Regions from separate parts of the Bacillus sp. N5-665 genome, predicted to be linked through region 1. Evidence: a T-box and tRNA genes for the amino acid it is inferred to sense, from the RefSeq annotation. Region 1 holds a T-box; the other holds one or more tRNA genes.
The links. A T-box is a leader RNA that pairs with one kind of tRNA and senses whether it is charged. The one in region 1 lies ahead of MNO09_RS07520 (valine--tRNA ligase), so its partner is inferred to be a tRNA-Val.
Positions count from the first base shown of each region.

Region 2: it encodes a tRNA-Val, which carries the amino acid that the T-box ahead of MNO09_RS07520 (valine--tRNA ligase) is inferred to sense. The anticodon was not compared.

Region 1 covers NZ_CP093325.1:983,777-993,208, reverse strand. The annotation lists gene MNO09_RS07530 (stage II sporulation protein B) at 1-215, opposite strand, end outside; gene MNO09_RS07525 (bifunctional folylpolyglutamate synthase/dihydrofolate synthase) at 381-1,682, opposite strand; gene MNO09_RS07520 (valine--tRNA ligase) at 1,775-4,420, opposite strand; T-box leader at 4,458-4,690, opposite strand; gene ysxE (spore coat protein YsxE) at 4,863-5,888, opposite strand; gene spoVID (stage VI sporulation protein D) at 5,951-6,928, opposite strand; gene hemL (glutamate-1-semialdehyde 2,1-aminomutase) at 7,039-8,328, opposite strand; gene hemB (porphobilinogen synthase) at 8,328-9,317, opposite strand; gene hemD (uroporphyrinogen-III synthase) at 9,338-9,432, opposite strand, start outside.
Region 2 covers NZ_CP093325.1:4,273,009-4,282,440, reverse strand. The annotation lists gene MNO09_RS24595 (helix-turn-helix transcriptional regulator) at 634-843, shown strand; gene MNO09_RS24590 (hypothetical protein) at 846-1,223, shown strand; gene MNO09_RS24585 (DUF3976 domain-containing protein) at 1,252-1,434, shown strand; gene MNO09_RS24580 (hypothetical protein) at 1,560-1,919, shown strand; gene MNO09_RS24575 (hypothetical protein) at 1,938-2,207, shown strand; gene MNO09_RS24570 (hypothetical protein) at 2,427-3,023, shown strand; tRNA gene MNO09_RS24565 (tRNA-Val) at 3,088-3,160, opposite strand; gene MNO09_RS24560 (hypothetical protein) at 3,350-3,574, opposite strand; gene MNO09_RS24555 (hypothetical protein) at 3,860-4,087, shown strand; gene MNO09_RS24550 (D-alanyl-D-alanine carboxypeptidase family protein) at 4,243-5,529, shown strand; gene sipW (signal peptidase I SipW) at 5,721-6,290, shown strand; gene MNO09_RS24540 (CalY family protein) at 6,353-6,940, shown strand; gene MNO09_RS24535 (DUF4047 domain-containing protein) at 7,075-7,899, shown strand; gene calY (biofilm matrix protein CalY) at 8,197-8,790, shown strand; gene MNO09_RS24525 (helix-turn-helix domain-containing protein) at 8,866-9,189, opposite strand; gene MNO09_RS24520 (anti-repressor SinI family protein) at 9,269-9,403, opposite strand.

The sequences.
Region 1 (9,432 bases):
ATAACAATCGCAGTTGCAACGATTGCAATTAACGTATTGCTCCACTTCTTTCGTTTTTTTTCCTTAGACACCAATTTCGCTTTTTGAAACGGAACAACGTTTTTCGGTCTTTCACTTTCTACTACCATCCATTCAAATTCATCTTTCTTCTTCTCCTCATACTTCGCTTCTGTTCCATTCACTTTCACTGAGATCGTTCGTGATTGCTTGTCCATACACTCACACCTCACCTCTTATCGTTGTCCGCATCATATCATATTCATTTCACAAAAAAACGAGATATTTGTCAGAGGAATTCGCCAAATAACCCTATATATTTATCTTATATGTATGCATTTGACTTCATTTGTAGAACAAAAAAACTAGATAGCAAAGACTATCTAGTTTTTCTCGCGAATATATTTTCGAACTTCCGAAATGAAATAAAGAGAACCTGTTATGATAAAAACATCATTTTCTCCAATCATTTCAACCTTCGTATCAATTGCCTCTTTCCAATTTTCAAAAACTAGTTTTGACTCTTTCTTTGCATACGATGCAAGCTTGTCAGCAGAAATAGCACGATCAAAGGCGAATGTTGTAAAAATAATTTCATCGGCAATGGTTTCTAATTGATCTACCATATTATGCAATTGTTTATCACCTAGGGCAGTAAATAAAACTATTACATTTTTATTTTTGTAATGTGATTCTACTGTTTTCACAAGACTTTCGATACCTTCTGGGTTATGGGCACCATCTATAATAATATCTGGATTGTTTTGCAGTTTTTCAAATCGCCCAATCCAATACGCTTCCTGTAATCCAGTTCTTATTTCTTCTTCCTCAATTAAAAATGATAAGTATGTTTTGACATACATGACTGCCATAAGTGCAAGTGCTGCGTTTCCTACTTGGTGAACACCTTTCATTGAGATTCGCACATCTTCAAAGGTGGCGAAAGGACAAGTGAAATCGAACTGTTCTCCATCTTCGCCAGACTGTTTATGTAACGCTGTAAAATGCTTGTCCATCTCGTATAAGTTTGCATGATTTTCCTTTGCAACTTTTTGAATGACTTGCAATGCTTCCTCATCTCGTACACCAGTAATAACTGGAACACCAGACTTAATAATCCCCGCCTTTTCATATGCAATTTCTCCTAGTGTGTTCCCTAAAATATGCATATGATCGTGGCCGATATTTGTAATAATCGTAAGAACAGGATGAATAACATTCGTAGAATCAAAGCGCCCTCCAAGCCCTGTTTCAAATAAAACAACATCACAGAAATTAACTTTACCGAAATAACAAATTGCCATAACAGTAATAATTTCAAACTCAGTCGCTTCCCCTAAATCCGTCTCATCTAGTTTTTCAACGACTGGCTTTACCATCTTTACAAGTTCAGTAATCTCTTCATCTGCAATTGGTGTCCCGTTCACACTAATACGTTCGTTAAATGTTTCAATATAAGGAGAGGTAAATGTTCCTACCTTATATTTTGCATCTTCTAACATGTAGCGCATATATGTTAACGTTGAACCTTTTCCATTTGTACCAGCAAGATGAACACATTTTATGTGACGCTCTGGATTTCCGAGCTCTTCTAGCATCCATCTCATTCTTTCTAATCCTGGTTTAATACCAAACTTCAATCGGCTATGAATCCACCCTATCGCTTCCTCGTATGTATGTATCACGTATGCTTTCCCCTTTCAAAAGACAACCTTCATACTCCTATTATACGCAAAGAAAAGAGACTCACCAATATAGTGAGCCTCTAAAAAACATTTTACTTTTCAAGATCTGCTAGACGTTGGCGAACTGCTTCACGTTTTTCTAGGTAGTCTTGTTCTTTCGCACGCTCTCCGTCAATAACTGCTGCAGGAGCTTTCGCTACGAAACCTTGGTTTGAAAGTTTCTTCTGTACACGTTCTACTTCTTTGTCGAACTTCTCAAATTCTTTCTCAAGACGTGCTCTCTCTTCATCAAGATTGATAAGATCAGCTAACGGTAAGAATAACTCTGCACCTGATACGATTGCAGTCATTGCTTTTTCTGGTGCTTGTAAATCCGTTTGAATTATTAATTCGCTTGGGTTACAGAAACGCTCAATGTAAGAGCTGTTTTTTGTAAGTTGAGCAAGTACAGCCTCATCTTTTGCTTTAATTTGCATTTGAACTTTTTTGCTCATCGGCGTATTAACTTCTGCACGGATGTTACGAACAGAGCGAATGATATCAACTAGAAGGTGCATTTCTGCCGCAGCTTCTGTATCTTGTAAATCTTCGCGAACTGTTGGCCACGCTGCTACTGTAATAGATTCGCCTTCATGCGGTAAATGTTGCCAAATCTTCTCTGTTACGAATGGCATGAATGGGTGTAATAGACGCATTGTTTGGTCTAATACGTAAGCTAAAATAGAACGAGTTGTTTTCTTAGCTGCTTCATCTTCACCGTATAGTGGAAGTTTCGCCATTTCAATGTACCAGTCACAGAAATCGTCCCAAATGAAGTTGTATAATGAACGACCAGCTTCACCGAACTCATATTTATCCATGTTACGCGTTACGCTTTCGATTGTTTCGTTTAAGCGAGTTAAAATCCACTTATCCGCAACTGATTTTTCACCAGTTAAATCGATTTCTTCATACTTCATATCATCCATGTTCATTAATACGAAACGTGATGCGTTCCAAATTTTATTAATGAAGTTCCAAGTAGACTCTACTTTTTCCATACTGAAACGTAAATCTTGACCTGGTGCGCTTCCTGTTGATAAGAAATAGCGCATTGCATCTGCACCGTACTTCTCGATAACATCCATTGGATCAATACCGTTACCAAGAGATTTACTCATTTTACGTCCTTGCTCATCACGAACTAAACCGTGAATTAATACATCTTTAAATGGACGCTCACCAGTAAACTCTAAACCTTGGAAAATCATACGAGATACCCAGAAGAAGATGATGTCATAACCCGTTACTAATGCATCTGTTGAATAATAACGTTTAAAGTCTGCTGAATCTTCATCCGGCCAGCCAAGTGTTGAGAACGGCCATAACGCTGAACTGAACCATGTATCAAGTACGTCGTTATCTTGATTCCAGTTTTCAATATCTGCTGGTGCATCTGTACCTACGTATACTTCACCAGTTTCTTTATGATACCAAGCTGGAATACGGTGTCCCCACCATAATTGACGAGAAATACACCAGTCGTGAATGTTTTCCATCCAGCGTAAGTATGTGTTTTCAAAACGTTCTGGTACGAACGTTACTTTCTCTTCTTCTTTTTGTTGAAGCTCTACTGCCTTCTCAGCAAGTGGAGCCATTTTTACGAACCATTGTGTTGATAAGTAAGGCTCAACAACTGCACCACTACGCTCACTATGACCTACTGAATGCATATGAGGCTCGATTTCTACTAATACGCCCGCTTCTTGTAAGTCCTTCACTAACGCTTTACGGCATTCGAAACGATCCATACCGTTATACTTACCAGCTTTTTCGTTCATTGATCCATCTTCGTTCATTACTAAGATACGTGGTAAGTCATGACGGTTACCTACTTCAAAGTCATTCGGGTCATGAGCTGGTGTAATTTTTACAACGCCTGTTCCGAAATCTTTTTCTACGTACTCATCAGCAATAATTGGAATCTCACGGCCTACGATTGGAAGTGTAACTGTTTTCCCGATTAAATGTTTGTAACGATCGTCTTCTGGATGAACTGCTACTGCTGTATCACCAAGCATCGTTTCTGGACGAGTAGTCGCAAGACGAATATGACCAGAGCCATCTGTTAACGGATAGTTCATATGGTAGAATGCACCTTGAACTTCTTTATGAATTACTTCAATATCAGAAAGAGCTGTGCGTGTTGCTGGGTCCCAGTTGATAATATATTCACCGCGGTAAATTAAGCCTTTTTCGTATAATTGAACGAATACTTTATTAACCGCATCAGATAAACCTTCGTCTAATGTGAAACGTTCACGAGAATAGTCTAGTCCTAAACCAACTTTCCCCCATTGTTGACGAATGTGAGACGCGTATTCCTCTTTCCATTCCCAAGCTTTTTCAAGGAATTTCTCACGGCCAAGATCGTAACGTGAAATACCTTCTTCACGAAGTTTCCCTTCTACTTTCGCTTGTGTTGCGATACCCGCATGGTCCATTCCTGGAAGCCATAATACATCGTAACCTTGCATACGCTTCGTACGAGTTAAAATATCTTGAAGAGTTGTATCCCAAGCATGACCTAAGTGTAACTTACCAGTTACGTTCGGAGGTGGAATTACAATTGTGTATGGTTGTTTCTTCTCATCTCCTGTTGCTTCGAAATATTTGCCTTCAAGCCACCATTGATAAAGGCCTTCTTCAACGGACATATGATCATATTTAGTTGGTAAATTCTTTTCCGTGTTTGACATTATTTTCCCTCCTTAAAATAAAAAATGCCCCTCATCCAAAAAGGACGAGGGACATCGCGGTACCACCTTTATTTACAAACAAATTCAGAAATTTGCTTATACTCTTAATTTGATAACGGACAAATCCGTCTTTTCCTAATGAGAACTATTCCGTTCAGAAAAGATGCTCCAGGGCTACCTTCTAACATAACTATCTAGAGAATCTCCCAGCTAATGATTCTCCTCTCTGAAGACGTTTCTTGTTATACTCTTCCCCTTCAAGGCATTTATATGATTGTTAATTATTATATACAATAGTGTAAAAAACGAAACCCTATTCGTCAAGATAAATTTAATACTATGGCTTTTGGGGCAAAAAAAGAAGATAAGTAGCATCCTCTACTTATCTTCTTTATCCCGCTATTTGCGGGCAGTAAGATCCCCCACTAATTAAAGTTTCACTTTATCCGTTCCCTTGCTGGGCAGCTTGTAATTGCGAAAGGAAATATTCTATATTGCTAACGAGCCAATGCGATTGTTGTAAGCTCTTTACTCCGAGAAGTTCATTTTCCTCATTGCGACTCTCTCTTCTTTTCTTATAAGACTGGATTTGCCGAATAAATTGCGATGGATACGTCATATACGCAAACATGAGTAGTTGCTCTTCTTTCGTAAAAGGGAAATTTTTTTGGTACATTTGATACCATTCAAACCGATCACTTCGCGCAATTGGATACGTGTTTAAAGACCGAGAATAAAAACCAACTATATCTTGCACTGGTGTTGCAAACTTCGATTTTTCTAAACTAATAAAATAGCCATTCCGTTCATAATCAAATAAGAAATGATTAAGCGATACGTTACCATGCACAAAAGTAATACGTGTTTTTTCTTTTTCCTTCATCGCATCGTTCCACTCAGTTAATTGCTTCGTTGCAAACTCACGAGCCCTCATTACATGATGATAGTACGTACAATATTGCAATTCAAACGGAGACATATACCACTTCGCTTCAGATTCTACGAGAAACTCTTCTAACATCTCACCATCATTCTCCCAGCGATCGGATATATTTGTATAATGTTTTTCTAAATCTTCTTCTGTATACGTTTCTTCTTTCACCGTTTTTTGATGTAACGTCCCGAGAGTTTGAAACATTTTATGGTATTGATCATTATCCTCGCCGTTGCCTTCCGCACGTTCTAACCAAGGCATTAAATAATAATTATACGTCCCGTCACTTAAAATATAATTTCCATCCGTCGCATGGTATATAGGTACATAATTTGAAAAACCGTTCTCCTTCAAATATTGAATATGGTGCAAAAAGTTATTCCGCTCTAACTTCCCGTCTTCTATTTTCTTGAGCGCATACGGACCTTGATTAGTGTAAATTTTCGTTACACTTCCGTGCTCTTCCATATGCTGTGTATCCAATCTGTATTGCCTTACAATGGGTTCATAGCGATTTCGTAATTCAATATCCATACGAATAACCCTTTCTATTCAAAACATAGCCTTTAGGAAAATAAGCGAGTGAAAACACTCACTTATTTCGCTTTTGCCCTTGAAACAGGAATATAAATAATTTGTCCCGCAGTTAAATATATATCTTCTGTTTGATTGACACGATATAAGTTTTGTACAGACGTTTCATAACGGTCTGCAACAGATTCAATTGTATCCCCTTCTTGAACGAAATACATTCTTAACTTTGTAAATTCTTCTTCCGGTTCTTTCGTAAATATTTTCGTTAAATAAAGTGCATTTTCATCTCGCTGTGAATACGTTTCTTCTTCTTGCTCTTCTTGTTTTTTCGCTTTTTCTTTCTTGAAATCTTTTCTTCCGAACAATTCAAATTGTGGCGTTGATTCTTTCTCCTCTTCACGCTCTACAAATTCATGTTCTTCTATTTCCTCTTCCTCTACTTCCTGCTCTTTTCTTTCCTCTAGTTGGAACGGTTCAAATGCGTAATCTTCCCACTCATCTGATTCCTTATAGACTGGTTCTTCTACGTGCGGCGCAGGTCTATTTTCATCCTCTTGTGCTGAATCAGCCTCTAACTCAGCATACGCTGTTTCTTCCTCTTCATCCTCGATTCTTTCTTCATCACATAAACCAGTGATAGATATATCCGCTAATAATTGTAAGCAACCATTTTCCTTTAATTCATAATCAAATTCTTCAATAGATACATATAGTTCTTCAATTACTTTCACACGGTTTCTCGGAATTGATATTTCAAGCGGAAAGGAATGAACAAGTTCATTAACCCCATCTTCCCTTGTTTCTACATAATCAATTGACTTCGCTGGCGATAGATCTCTTAATGAATAAGCCGAATCATCTTGCCGCGCAACATACTCTCCCGTTAAATCTAATTGCCCTCTCACGATAACTTCATGATCAAGCTCTTCTATCTCAACGTCTGGATCTAACGAAATTGACAAAAGTTCTTCGACTTCCTGTCCTTTTTGGAACCAAACAGATTCTTTTAATGAAAAACGTAATGAATGATCTGTTGCCACTTCTTTTCCCCCTCCCAAACTATATGTCATTACAGATTTATGTATGGAAAGCTGATTTTATGAATAAAAAAAAATCACTCCCCTTATGGAGAGCGATTTTCTTTCAACAATTAAGCTTTTAATTTTGACATTGCAATTTCAGCCGCTGCAATCGTCGCTTCAATATCTGCATCACTATGTGCTGTCGATAAGAATAGACCTTCGAATTGAGATGGTGGCAAGAATACACCTTGTTCTACCATTTCACGATAGTAAGCCGCAAAGAATTCTAAGTTTGAAGATTTTGCTGCATCGTAATTAATAACTTGTTCATCTGTAAAGAAGATACCAATCATAGAACCCGCACGGTTAATATGATGCGGAATGCCATGTTTTTCAGCCGCTTTACGTAAGCCAGCTTCTAACATTTCAGCTTTACGCTCAAATTCTACATATGATTCTGGCGTTAACTGTACTAACGTTTCATAACCTGCTGCCATTGCAAGTGGGTTACCTGATAAAGTACCTGCTTGGTAAATCGGTCCGCTCGGTGCAACTTGGCGCATAATTTCTGCTTTACCACCGTATGCTCCTACTGGTAAGCCACCACCGATTACTTTACCTAAACAAGTTAAATCAGGTGTTACACCGTAATAACCTTGTCCGCAATTATAAGCAACTCGGAATCCTGTCATGACTTCATCAAAAATAAGCAATGCACCATTTTGCTCTGTTACTTCACGAAGACCTTCTAAAAATCCTGGTTGCGGAGGAACAACACCCATATTTCCTGCTACTGGTTCTACAATTATACAAGCAATATCATCACCAAATTGTTCGAAGGCGTATTTCACACTTTCTAAATCGTTATACGCTACGGTAATCGTATTTTTCGCTACACCTTCTGGTACACCAGGGCTATCTGGTAAACCTAGCGTCGCCACACCAGAACCCGCTTTAATTAATAATGAATCACCATGACCGTGGTAACAACCGATGAATTTCAAAATTTTGTTACGACCTGTATAACCACGAGCTAAACGTAGCGCACTCATTGTCGCTTCTGTTCCAGAGTTAACCATACGTACAATCTCAATTGATGGTACGCGCTCAATAACAAGTTTCGCTAATTTATTCTCAATTTCCGTTGGGGCACCGAAGCTTGTTCCTCTTTCAGCAACAGATTTTAAAGCTTCAACAACACGATCATTCGCATGACCATGAATTAAAGGACCCCATGATAATACGTAATCGATGTATTCATTTCCATCGACATCATATACTTTAGAGCCTTTTCCGCGCTCCATAAACAACGGATTCATACCAACAGACTTAAAAGCACGAACGGGGCTATTTACGCCACCAGGCATTAAATCTTGCGCCTCTTCAAACGCCGCAATCGACTTATCAAACTTTTTCATTATTTAGCGCCTCCTTCTTGTAACCATCTTGCTGCATCTTTTGCATGATACGTAATAATTAAATCCGCTCCTGCACGTTTCATGCTAATTAATTTTTCAAGTACAACTTCTTTTTCATTAATCCAACCATTTTGCGCTGCTGCTTTAATCATCGAATATTCACCACTTACGTTATAAGCAACTACTGGTAAATTAAAGTTATTTTTCACATCACGAACGATATCTAAGTAAGAAAGAGCTGGCTTTACAATTAAGAAATCTGCCCCTTCCATTACATCTGATTCTGCTTCACGGAATGCTTCCATACGGTTCGCTGGATCCATTTGATATGTTTTACGATCACCAAATTGCGGGGCACCGTGCGCCGCATCACGGAATGGTCCGTAAAATGCTGATGAATATTTCACAGCGTACGACATTACTGGTACGTGTCCAAAACCATTTTCATCTAATGCATGGCGAATTGCTGTTACGAATCCGTCCATCATGTTTGATGGCGCAATAATGTCCGCTCCTGCTTTCGCTTGGCTTACAGCTGTTTTCGCAAGAACTGCAAGAGACTCGTCATTTAAAATAATACCATCTTCAATTACACCGCAATGACCATGGCTTGTGAATTGACATAAACATGTATCTGCAACTACTACTAGCTCAGGGAATTCACCTTTAATTTGCTTAATTGCACGTTGCACAATTCCATGATCACAATATGCTGATGATCCAACTTCATCTTTTTCAGCAGGTAAACCAAATACAATAACAGAACGAATACCTAAATCAACAACCTCTTGCATTTCAGCTTGCAATAAATCTAAAGACATTTGATATACGCCTGGCATAGAAGGCACTTCATTACGAACATTTTCTCCTTCTAATACAAAAATAGGGTAAATAAAATCTTCCGTATGTAAAAACGTTTCACGCACAAGCGCACGCATATTACCGCTTTGTCTTAAGCGACGATGACGATTAAATTGTAAAGAGTTCATAGATTTCTATCCCCATTCTTTTATTTTATAGATTCACAAATGCATTGTAGTAATGCTTCTACAGTGTACTCTTTCGGTATAATAACATGTGGAAAATAAAGGATCGCCTCTTTTT
Region 2 (9,432 bases), 2.2 Mb from region 1:
AAGTTAATCTTTCATGTTATAAAGTAATTTTACAGAAAAATGGGGTGGATATATTTGGTATACCTACACGAATAACTAAAATTGTTGCATGTAAATATAAGTATAATAATTAGAATGTTTTGATAAAAATGAGTTCGAATTATGTATATTGAAATAATAAGCGCTTTCATTGATATTATACAACAATATAACGGAATATAGTATAAAAAATAAAAAATTATGAATTTATCGTAAACTTTATTTAGATAGTGTTAAATATTGAAAGGAAAGTGAAGGATTTCTACAAAAAAAGTTGCTAAACATAAAAAATGCTTCATAAACAGTTAGTTTCTATAAATATGACGAAAAACACCGTAAAACCAATAACGCATTTCGTGGAATAAAGAGATGAATGAAATATTTTAAAAGGATAAAACAAATAGGGAGATATTAAATTTTAAAAATAGAGAGGAGGAGATATAGTAACGGTTCATTACAGTGTTCCATGTTTCATTTCAAAATAGACGTGCTGAAAATGAAAAAGTTTCTTCTATATAAATAGAACGAAAAATAAACAAAATAAATGTAAAGGAAACTTGACGTAAAGTTTGCTTTACATTTATACTCGATATAAGGGAGGAGGGAGAAATTTCCTTGGAAAATAAAATGGTCGAATACCGAAAAAATTTTGGACTATCTCAAGAAAAATTGGCTGAGAAACTTGGAGTTTCCAGACAAACCATCATTTCAATTGAAAAGGGAAAATACGATCCATCACTTCCGTTAGCATTTGAAATAGCAAAAACATTTCAGACAACGATAGAACATGTATTTATTTATGAAGGAAAAGAAGAGGGGGAATAGGGATGAATTATTCACAAAAGTACTTTGTAATCATGGGAATTATTTTTCTATTCATGAGTGGATTTATGATATTAACAGGTATAATGACGCATTCTGCACCACCAGAAATAACTTATCCATTGCTTGGGATGATGATTATGAGTTTCTGCCTAAGTTACTTACATCCGCAATTTAAAGAAAAAGATGAGCGAATGAAACTCATTCGTTATAAAGGAATGTTCTTCAGCTTTTTTGCGCTAACGGCATATTACCTTCTTTTCTCTTTCGGTTTAAATCTACACGTAATTACACTATCTGCGGTTGAACTATTAAACATACTTATGGCACTTACGATGAGTACAGTTTTTATCTCATTTGTTGTTTTATCGAAAAGATATTAAGATGGAAGAGAGAAAGGAAGATTAACATATGCAAATGATGTATGCTTTTGGCATTGGACTTGTATTATTTTTAGCCGTATTCTTATTTATTCGGAAAGACGTTCAAGGTGGGACGTTAACGAAAAGAGGCTTTTATAAAATGATCGGCTGTTTAGTCGTTATGTTTATAGCGATCATCGTAATGATCGTTTTAATAAATCAGTCACTATAGAATGAACCTTACTTGAGTAAGGTTTTTCTTTTTGGTATAAAATCCGAAAATTACCAAGATATCCATTTACTACATATAATGGATATTATATAATTTAATAAAATGATAGATAGGGAGCATACTATATGAACAAAAAAACTATCTTCTTTTTATTAACATGCCTACTACTTATAGCTAGTATTACTTATATAATATGTAACAAACGAGAACCAGTGCCACCTATGTTAGTATGGGAGGGCCAGGAATACTACGTTACGAATGAACCTGCTAAAGCTGAAGAAGTCGGGCAAAGGCTCGGAGAAGTAACGAAGAAAATCGAAATAAGTAAAAAACCTACTAAAAACAGTGAATCCAACACATTACAAGAAAAAACAGAAGTATTCACAATGATAGAAGAAGAAAAAAATCCTCACTCACCTTTAATCATAAAGGAGCATGATAGTGACGAATATAGAGTAGTAAGACCGATGTTACATGTACTATAAAGTGAAAAGGAGACTCATATGCAGACAGTAACTTCATATCCATGGTCGTTAAGAAAAATGTTTGTTTTTTTCCTTTGCTTCATCCTTCCGCCAATCGGTGCAATTTATATTTTGATGAATAGAGAGGCGCTACAAAAGAGAGACGTCATTTTATATGTATTATTTGCTGCTATTAATATATCGCTTTGGTTATCGCTTATGATCTTTGATCGGAGTATGTGGATGGTAGCAGGGCATTATGTACTTGGAGCAATTGTTATTGTTTTTTCGAATATGAATAATAGATAAGCCAGCAATCTTAAAGTTGCTGGTTTTTATTTTGCTATTTATAATGAAGAAACAAATTTTTAATAGAGAGTAGTGAGCGTTATGAGATGGAAAGAGGGGACGTTTGAAAAAATAGAAACGAATGACTCATATAAATGCTATACTAAAAAATGTTTGTAATGTCAGTTTCATACTATTATATAGTGATGACTTACTAGAAAAGATAAGAGGAGAATGAACGTGAAAAAGATACAAAAATTATTGCTGTTAATGATGGTAATAGGATTAACAGTAGGAGTTTTAGCAGGATGTGCAAATCCGAAAGATACGACAGAAGAATTTTTAACAGCGATACAAAAAGATGATGTTGAAAAGGCTCGTACATTTGTTGAGAGTGACAAGGAATTTAATAAACTAAATGAAAAAACAGATGATGCTGAGGCAAAAGCAATGCTGAGTGCAATTACGAAAAACTTTAAATTTGAAAAGCCAGAAGAAGTATCGAAAAAAGATGACAAAGCAGAAGTGAAAGTGAAAATTACATCTGCAGATCTATCCGTTGCTGTAACAAAAGCAGTGGGAGAAGTTATGCCAATGGCCTTCGCTAGCGCTTTTAGCGAAGACAAAGAGCAATCTGAAAAAGCAATCGAAAAAACAATGACATCAACTATCGTCAAAAACTTAGCAGATAAAGATGCAGCAATGGTAACTCGCGAAGTTACATTGAACTTAAAGAAAAACAAAGATGGCGACTATAAAATCGTTGCAGATGATAACTTGAAAGAAGTATTGTTTGCTAATGCGAAGTCTTTGGAGAAGATGTTTGGCGGGAAGTGATTAGCTTAGATAAAAAAGAGAAACCATATCACGTAGAAGGTTGATATGGTTTCTCTTTTTGTTATGACCCCGGAGAGGCTCGAACTCACGACCTCCACCCTGTCAAGGTGGCGCTCTCCCTGCTGAGCTACGGGACCTTCAAAAATGCGTATGTAATAGCATCTTTAATCGTTATGCTAAAGCAATTATATATAATTAACTGAAATTTTTCAATATTTTTATATTAGATTTTTGAAGGGAAAGTAGTTGGAATGGCGCTAGTCGTGTATTAAGGAATACATAAGAAGATAATGTAATGAAAAGTGAGTTCGAATAAAGTGGTTATATTATTTTTTTCGATACCAATCTAAAGGACCTTCATCACTTAAATCAACAAGAAAAGGGAATAAGAAGTGTAAAGGTAAGCTAATAAGTTCTGGCATAGCGTTCAATGTTTTCTTTGATAGATACTGCTTCCCAAAACAATACGGACAATCTTTTTCAAATGTCACGAGTATCGACCATACATCTTTTATTGTCCACTTCGTTTTACAATATGTACAACGCGCCATAGAGTTCCTCCTCATGTTAAGGTTTCTTCTAGTATATACCATTCTATTGTACGAAAGGCATTTGTATTTGGTGTCATAAAATGTAAGTTGTTTTGTTTTTATGTGGATTTATTTAGTCGTTTATGATCAATTACATATCGTTTCATGTTTTTGCAGGATGATAGATTTTCAGCTTCAATATGCAAATTGGCCAATATATCCTTTTTACAATTTACTTAAAATCATGTATAACAGAGATACAAGATTATTTTATAATTATTCAAGAGTAGAGGGAGAATTATTGTAATGGTAAGGAAAACGTTCAAGATGCGTGTATCTAGAAATAGAACGATTTCGATTAATGGCTCAATTCTTGATGTGGATGTTACACATGATGAGTTTTTACAAGAGTTTGTTGAGTGGGTCGATTCTAAAGGCTGGTCGTTTATGGGGATGACAGATGAGATTACACCCGAGGAAGCTAGTCAAAATTTAATAGATTCATTGATTGATGAGAAGGATAAGAAAGAGTAATTCCTTCTTATTTTTTATTGTATATTTATGTTCTTTATCGTAAAAGTATGATATAGTAAAAAACAGTGAATATTCTTCCAATTTAATACAATTTACATATAGATTGGTAGATTCAGTTTTTAAGCTGTGAGAGTATAGTGAAAAGGGAGAGTCATATGGTAAACTTTAAGAAAATTTTGGCTTTTGTTACTGTTATTTGTTTATTTTTTTTGACACCTATGACGTTACGTGCTGAGACGAATGTTGGAGTGAATCCAGAACAAGTGGCACCACCACCTGCGGAAGGACCAAATGTTTTTAGTCAGTTTGCAGCTACGATTGATGGGAAAACTGGAGATGTTTTGTATAACAAAAACGCACATCATCGTGCATTTCCGGCTAGTATGACGAAAGTGTTAACAGCGATTTTACTTATGGAGCATACGAAGCCAGAGGATCAATTTACGTTTTCACAATTAGCATTAGATCAAGAGAAGAGTAATTATCAAATTGAATTTCAACCTGGTGAGACGATTAATAGAAATACTGCGCTTATGATTTTAATGGTGCTGAGTGCAAATGATGTGTCTTATGCGATTGCGGAGCGTATTGGCGGAAATGTTGAGAATTTCGCTTATATGATGAATGAGAAAGCAAAGCAATTAGGGGCTACAGATAGTCACTTTGTAACGCCAAATGGATTGCATGATCCAAACCATTATACGACGCCGTATGATATGGCTATGATTACGAGAGGTGTGCAAAAATATCCTGAAATTTTGCAAGCGATGAATACGAAAAGAACGACAGTTACGACATCTAGACAGACGGTGTCTATTTTTAATAAGTCTACTTATTTTGAAAATCCATATAGCATTGGCGGGAAGACGGGTTTTACAAATGAAGCGCGTAATACACTCGTTCTATTAAATGAGAAGGATGGCAATCGCATTATAAATGTAGTAATGGCTTCCCAAAGACCTGAAATTTATGAAGATTTGAAGCAGATGGCGGACTATTCTTTCGGTCAATTTGTGAAGCAAACTGTATTAGATAAACATAGCTGGCATCAAAAGGCAACGTATTTAAATAAAGATATTGATAGCGAGCTTGAAAAAAGTGCAGAGCTTATGCTTAAAAAAGATGAAGGTAAAAATGTGAGGACGATTTTCCGTGTGGCTTCATTAGATAAAGATTCTTTGTACCATAAAGGAATTCATCGTGGTGAGGTAGTTGGTGCAGTTGACATCACGAAAAATAATCAAACAATTGCGACGATAAATGTTCTTTCAAAAGAAGATGTTACTTTTGCGATGCCTAAAAAAGATACGGGTACGCCTGAAGTAAATGAATCAAATGTGAAAATAATAAGCATTGGGATAGGTGCCGCTGTACTATTTGGAGCCATTTTATTTGTAGTGCTACGCCGAAATACAACAGGAATGAAATCAGAAGAAAAATAAATTACTAGTAAAAAGACTGTGAAGAGACTTTGTCACAGTCTTTTTTGTATATATAAAATAACTAATAATTGTAAATTTTCTTATTGCATTTATTTATTGTTCGTTATATTATTTAGTTGTGTTCTTGTTAGAGAACGAGTTGGGTATTATATACTCCAAATAATATAAAACAACGGAGAGGGAGAGAGACGATGAAATTAATTTGGAAAGCGATTAGCAACGTTATCTCATTTGTTTTATTTGCATTAATGGTTTTTTTAGCTTTTGTAGTTATTTCGTCAAAAGCGAGTGGCGGAGATCCAACAGTGATGGGATATCAATTTAAATCAGTGCTATCAGGATCAATGGAACCGACATTTTTAACAGGATCAATCATTGCGATAGAACCGACGAAAGATGGTTCTAAATATCAAAAAGGTGATGTTATTACCTTTAAAGAGAAAGATGAAAAAATTATCACTCACCGTATTATCGGTGTGAAAGATACAAATGGAAAAGTAATGTATGAAACAAAAGGTGATAACAACAACGGTCCTGATTTAGAACCAGTACGTGCGGAGAATGTAATTGGGAAATATGCAGATATTACAGTTCCTTATGCAGGATATGCATTAAATTATGCTAGTTCAAAGGCTGGAGCTGCATTGCTTCTTATTATTCCAGGAGTCTTTTTATTAGGCTATTCCGCGATTTCTATTTTTGGTGCGATTCGTAGCATTGACGGAGAAAAGAAAGAGAAAAAAGTAGAACAATCCGTCTAGTTCGTTTGGTTATACTTTCCGTTTAGGAAGTTAACAAATATATAGATTAAGGGGATATGGACATGACTTTAAAGAAAAAATTAGGAATGGGTATCGCATCAGCTGTATTAGGAGCTGCATTAGTTGGCGGAGGAACATTTGCATTTTTCAGTGATAAAGAAGTGTCAAACAATACATTTGCGGCTGGTACACTGGATTTAGCATTAAATCCATCAACAGTTGTTAATGTATCGAATTTAAAGCCTGGCGATACAATTAAAAGAGATTTTAAACTAGAAAATAAAGGATCTTTAGATATTAAAAAGGTTCTATTGAAAACAGATTATAAGGTAGAAGATACGAAGGGCGACAATAAAGATGATTTTGGTAAACATATTAAAGTAACATTCTTAAAAAATGTAGACAAGCATGAAACAATCGTAAAAGAAACAACGCTAGATAAATTGAAGGGTGACACACTTACAGCGGTAGATAATGATTTAGCTGCTTGGTTCTGGGATGAAAAAGGTATTTCTGCAGGTAAGTCTGATAAATTCACAGTGAAATTCGAGTTTGTTGATAATAAAAAAGACCAAAATGAATTCCAAGGCGATAAACTAAATTTAACTTGGACGTTTGATGCACAACAAACAGAAGGTGAAGCAAAATAATATTAAAAAGGGCTATCAAATGGATAGTCCTTTTTCTATTTTTCTAGTATATAGCTATCATTTTGTATCGTTCTTTATTATAATAAAAGTAACGTTCTGTATAGAGAACATTTTGTTCGATGGGAGAGATTAAGATGCTGAAAACACCTCGCAAATTAAAAAAGATGCTTATATTGCCTTGTATATGCTCCATTACGTTTTATTTAGGCTCTCAAATAATGACGTATACAGAAGCTGCATTTATTAATGAAAAGAAAGTGGAAGCCGCTCTTTCTACAGCGATTATATTTCCAAAGACAGTTGATACGTTAAAAGAGGAAGCTGAGCAACATAAACAGTTTATTGAGCATCAGTATGGAGAAATGAAGGGGAAGTTGGCAGTAACTTCTATAGAAGAAATTGAACAGGCAATTGTAGTGTGGCAACAAGGACGTGAGAAAATTGCTTCTGAGGAGGAAGCGCTGCAAAATGTATATACTACAATCGAAGCTCCTTATAATCAAATACAAGAAGAATTAAAAGTGAATAAAAGTGAATCGATTCAACAAGTAGCCCTATATGTGAATGAAGGTTTTCATAGTATAAAAGAGAACCACGATTATATTGCGAAAGAAGTTAGTTTGCAAGCGATTGATGAACAAATTCAGATTCTTCACCAACAATTAAATGATGCGATAGAGGCGGAAGTTCAAATGAAGGCAGAAGAGGAGAAGAAAGTAGAAGAACAGAAACAAGTAGAAGAACAGAATAAAGTGGAAGAGCAAAAGAAAGTAGAAGAGCAGAATAAAGCGGAAGAGCAAAAGAAAGTAGAAGAACAGAAGAAAGTAGAAGAGCAGAAAAAAGCAGAAGAACAGAAGAAGATAGAAGAACAGAAACAAGTAGAGACAGCTAAAAAGCCTGAGCAAGGAACTCATGAAAAGGCTACTACCACAGATCATAATGAGAAATCATCAGAATAAACTGACGACCGATATAAAAAATGATGTATATGAGTGTGAGGGAGTATTTGCCCCCGCACTTATTGTATTTCTTAAAATATAAACATAAAAATTCAGAAAAAACAAAATAATATTGAGAAATAAAAATAATTGAAAATACTAATAAATATTTGTTGTATTTATAGAGTTATGTTCGTTATAATGAACTTAAGGTTTTTAAAAGAGAACAAACATTAGCTAAGCTAATATAGTTTTCTTTATATCTCTTATTGAAAAATAAGAGACAAAAATATAAAAAACAGCTAGGGGGAATTGATTGTGAGTCTGAAAAAGAAATTAGGTATGGGAGTTGCATCAGCAGCATTGGGGTTATCTTTAATTGGTGGAGGAACGTTTGCATTCTTTAGCGATAAAGAAGTATCAAATAATACATTTGCAGCTGGGACGTTAGATCTTACATTAGACCCTAAAACGCTTGTAGATATTAAAGATTTAAAACCAGGGGATTCTGTTAAGAAAGAATTCTTATTAAAGAATAGCGGTTCATTAACAATTAAAGACGTTAAACTAGCAACAAAGTATACTGTGAAAGATGCAAAAGGCGATAATGCTGGTGAAGACTTTGGTAAGCACGTTAAAGTGAAATTCCTTTGGAACTGGGATAAACAAAGTGAGCCTGTATATGAAACAACTTTAGCAGACTTACAAAAAACTGATCCAGATCTTTTAGCTAAAGACATCTTTGCTCCTGAGTGGGGAGAAAAGGGTGGATTAGAAGCTGGTACAGAGGATTATTTATGGGTACAGTTTGAATTCGTAGATAATGGACAAGACCAAAATATTTTCCAAGGTGATTCATTGAATTTAGAATGGACATTCAATGCTAACCAAGAAGAAGGCACTGAAAGATAATAAAAAAGCGGGGACTCCCCGCTTTTTTTTATAAAGAAAAAAGAAGTGCTGGTTGTAAGCACTTCTTTCTATTTATTATTTTTGATCGTGCTTCCATTTGGTAAATTCAAGAAATTCACGAAATTGTTCTTTGGAGACGCCGGAGCTCATCGCATCTTTAACGAGTTGTGTCCATTCGGAGTCTAAGTGATTTTCCTTTGCTGTTTCATCATGAAGTAGAGTATCAACTGGAATTTGTAGAACTGCTGCGATTTTTTCAAGAAATTGAATGGAAGGGTTTTTTTGTAAATTACGTTCTATAGAACTAATGTAAGATTTAGCAACACCAGCTTTTTCGGCAAGTTCAGTTAATGAAATACCTTTTTGTAAGCGAAGGCGTTTTATACGTTCTCCAATCATATTTGCGCACCTTTCTATCAATATGTAGTCGTCTTATGATGTCATTATTATAACATAAACTTCGTTAAAAAGAACAAGCCTATTGAGCCTGACTGGATGGCTTCATACGTTGGAAAAAATGTTCGATATCTTGCAGGGCGATACCAGCGTCTAGAGCTTCAAGTATTAAATCAATCCATTCTTGGTCCAGTGCGTCAGTCTTATCTTTGTACAAATGTAATTCCTCCCTAATTATCGGTCATA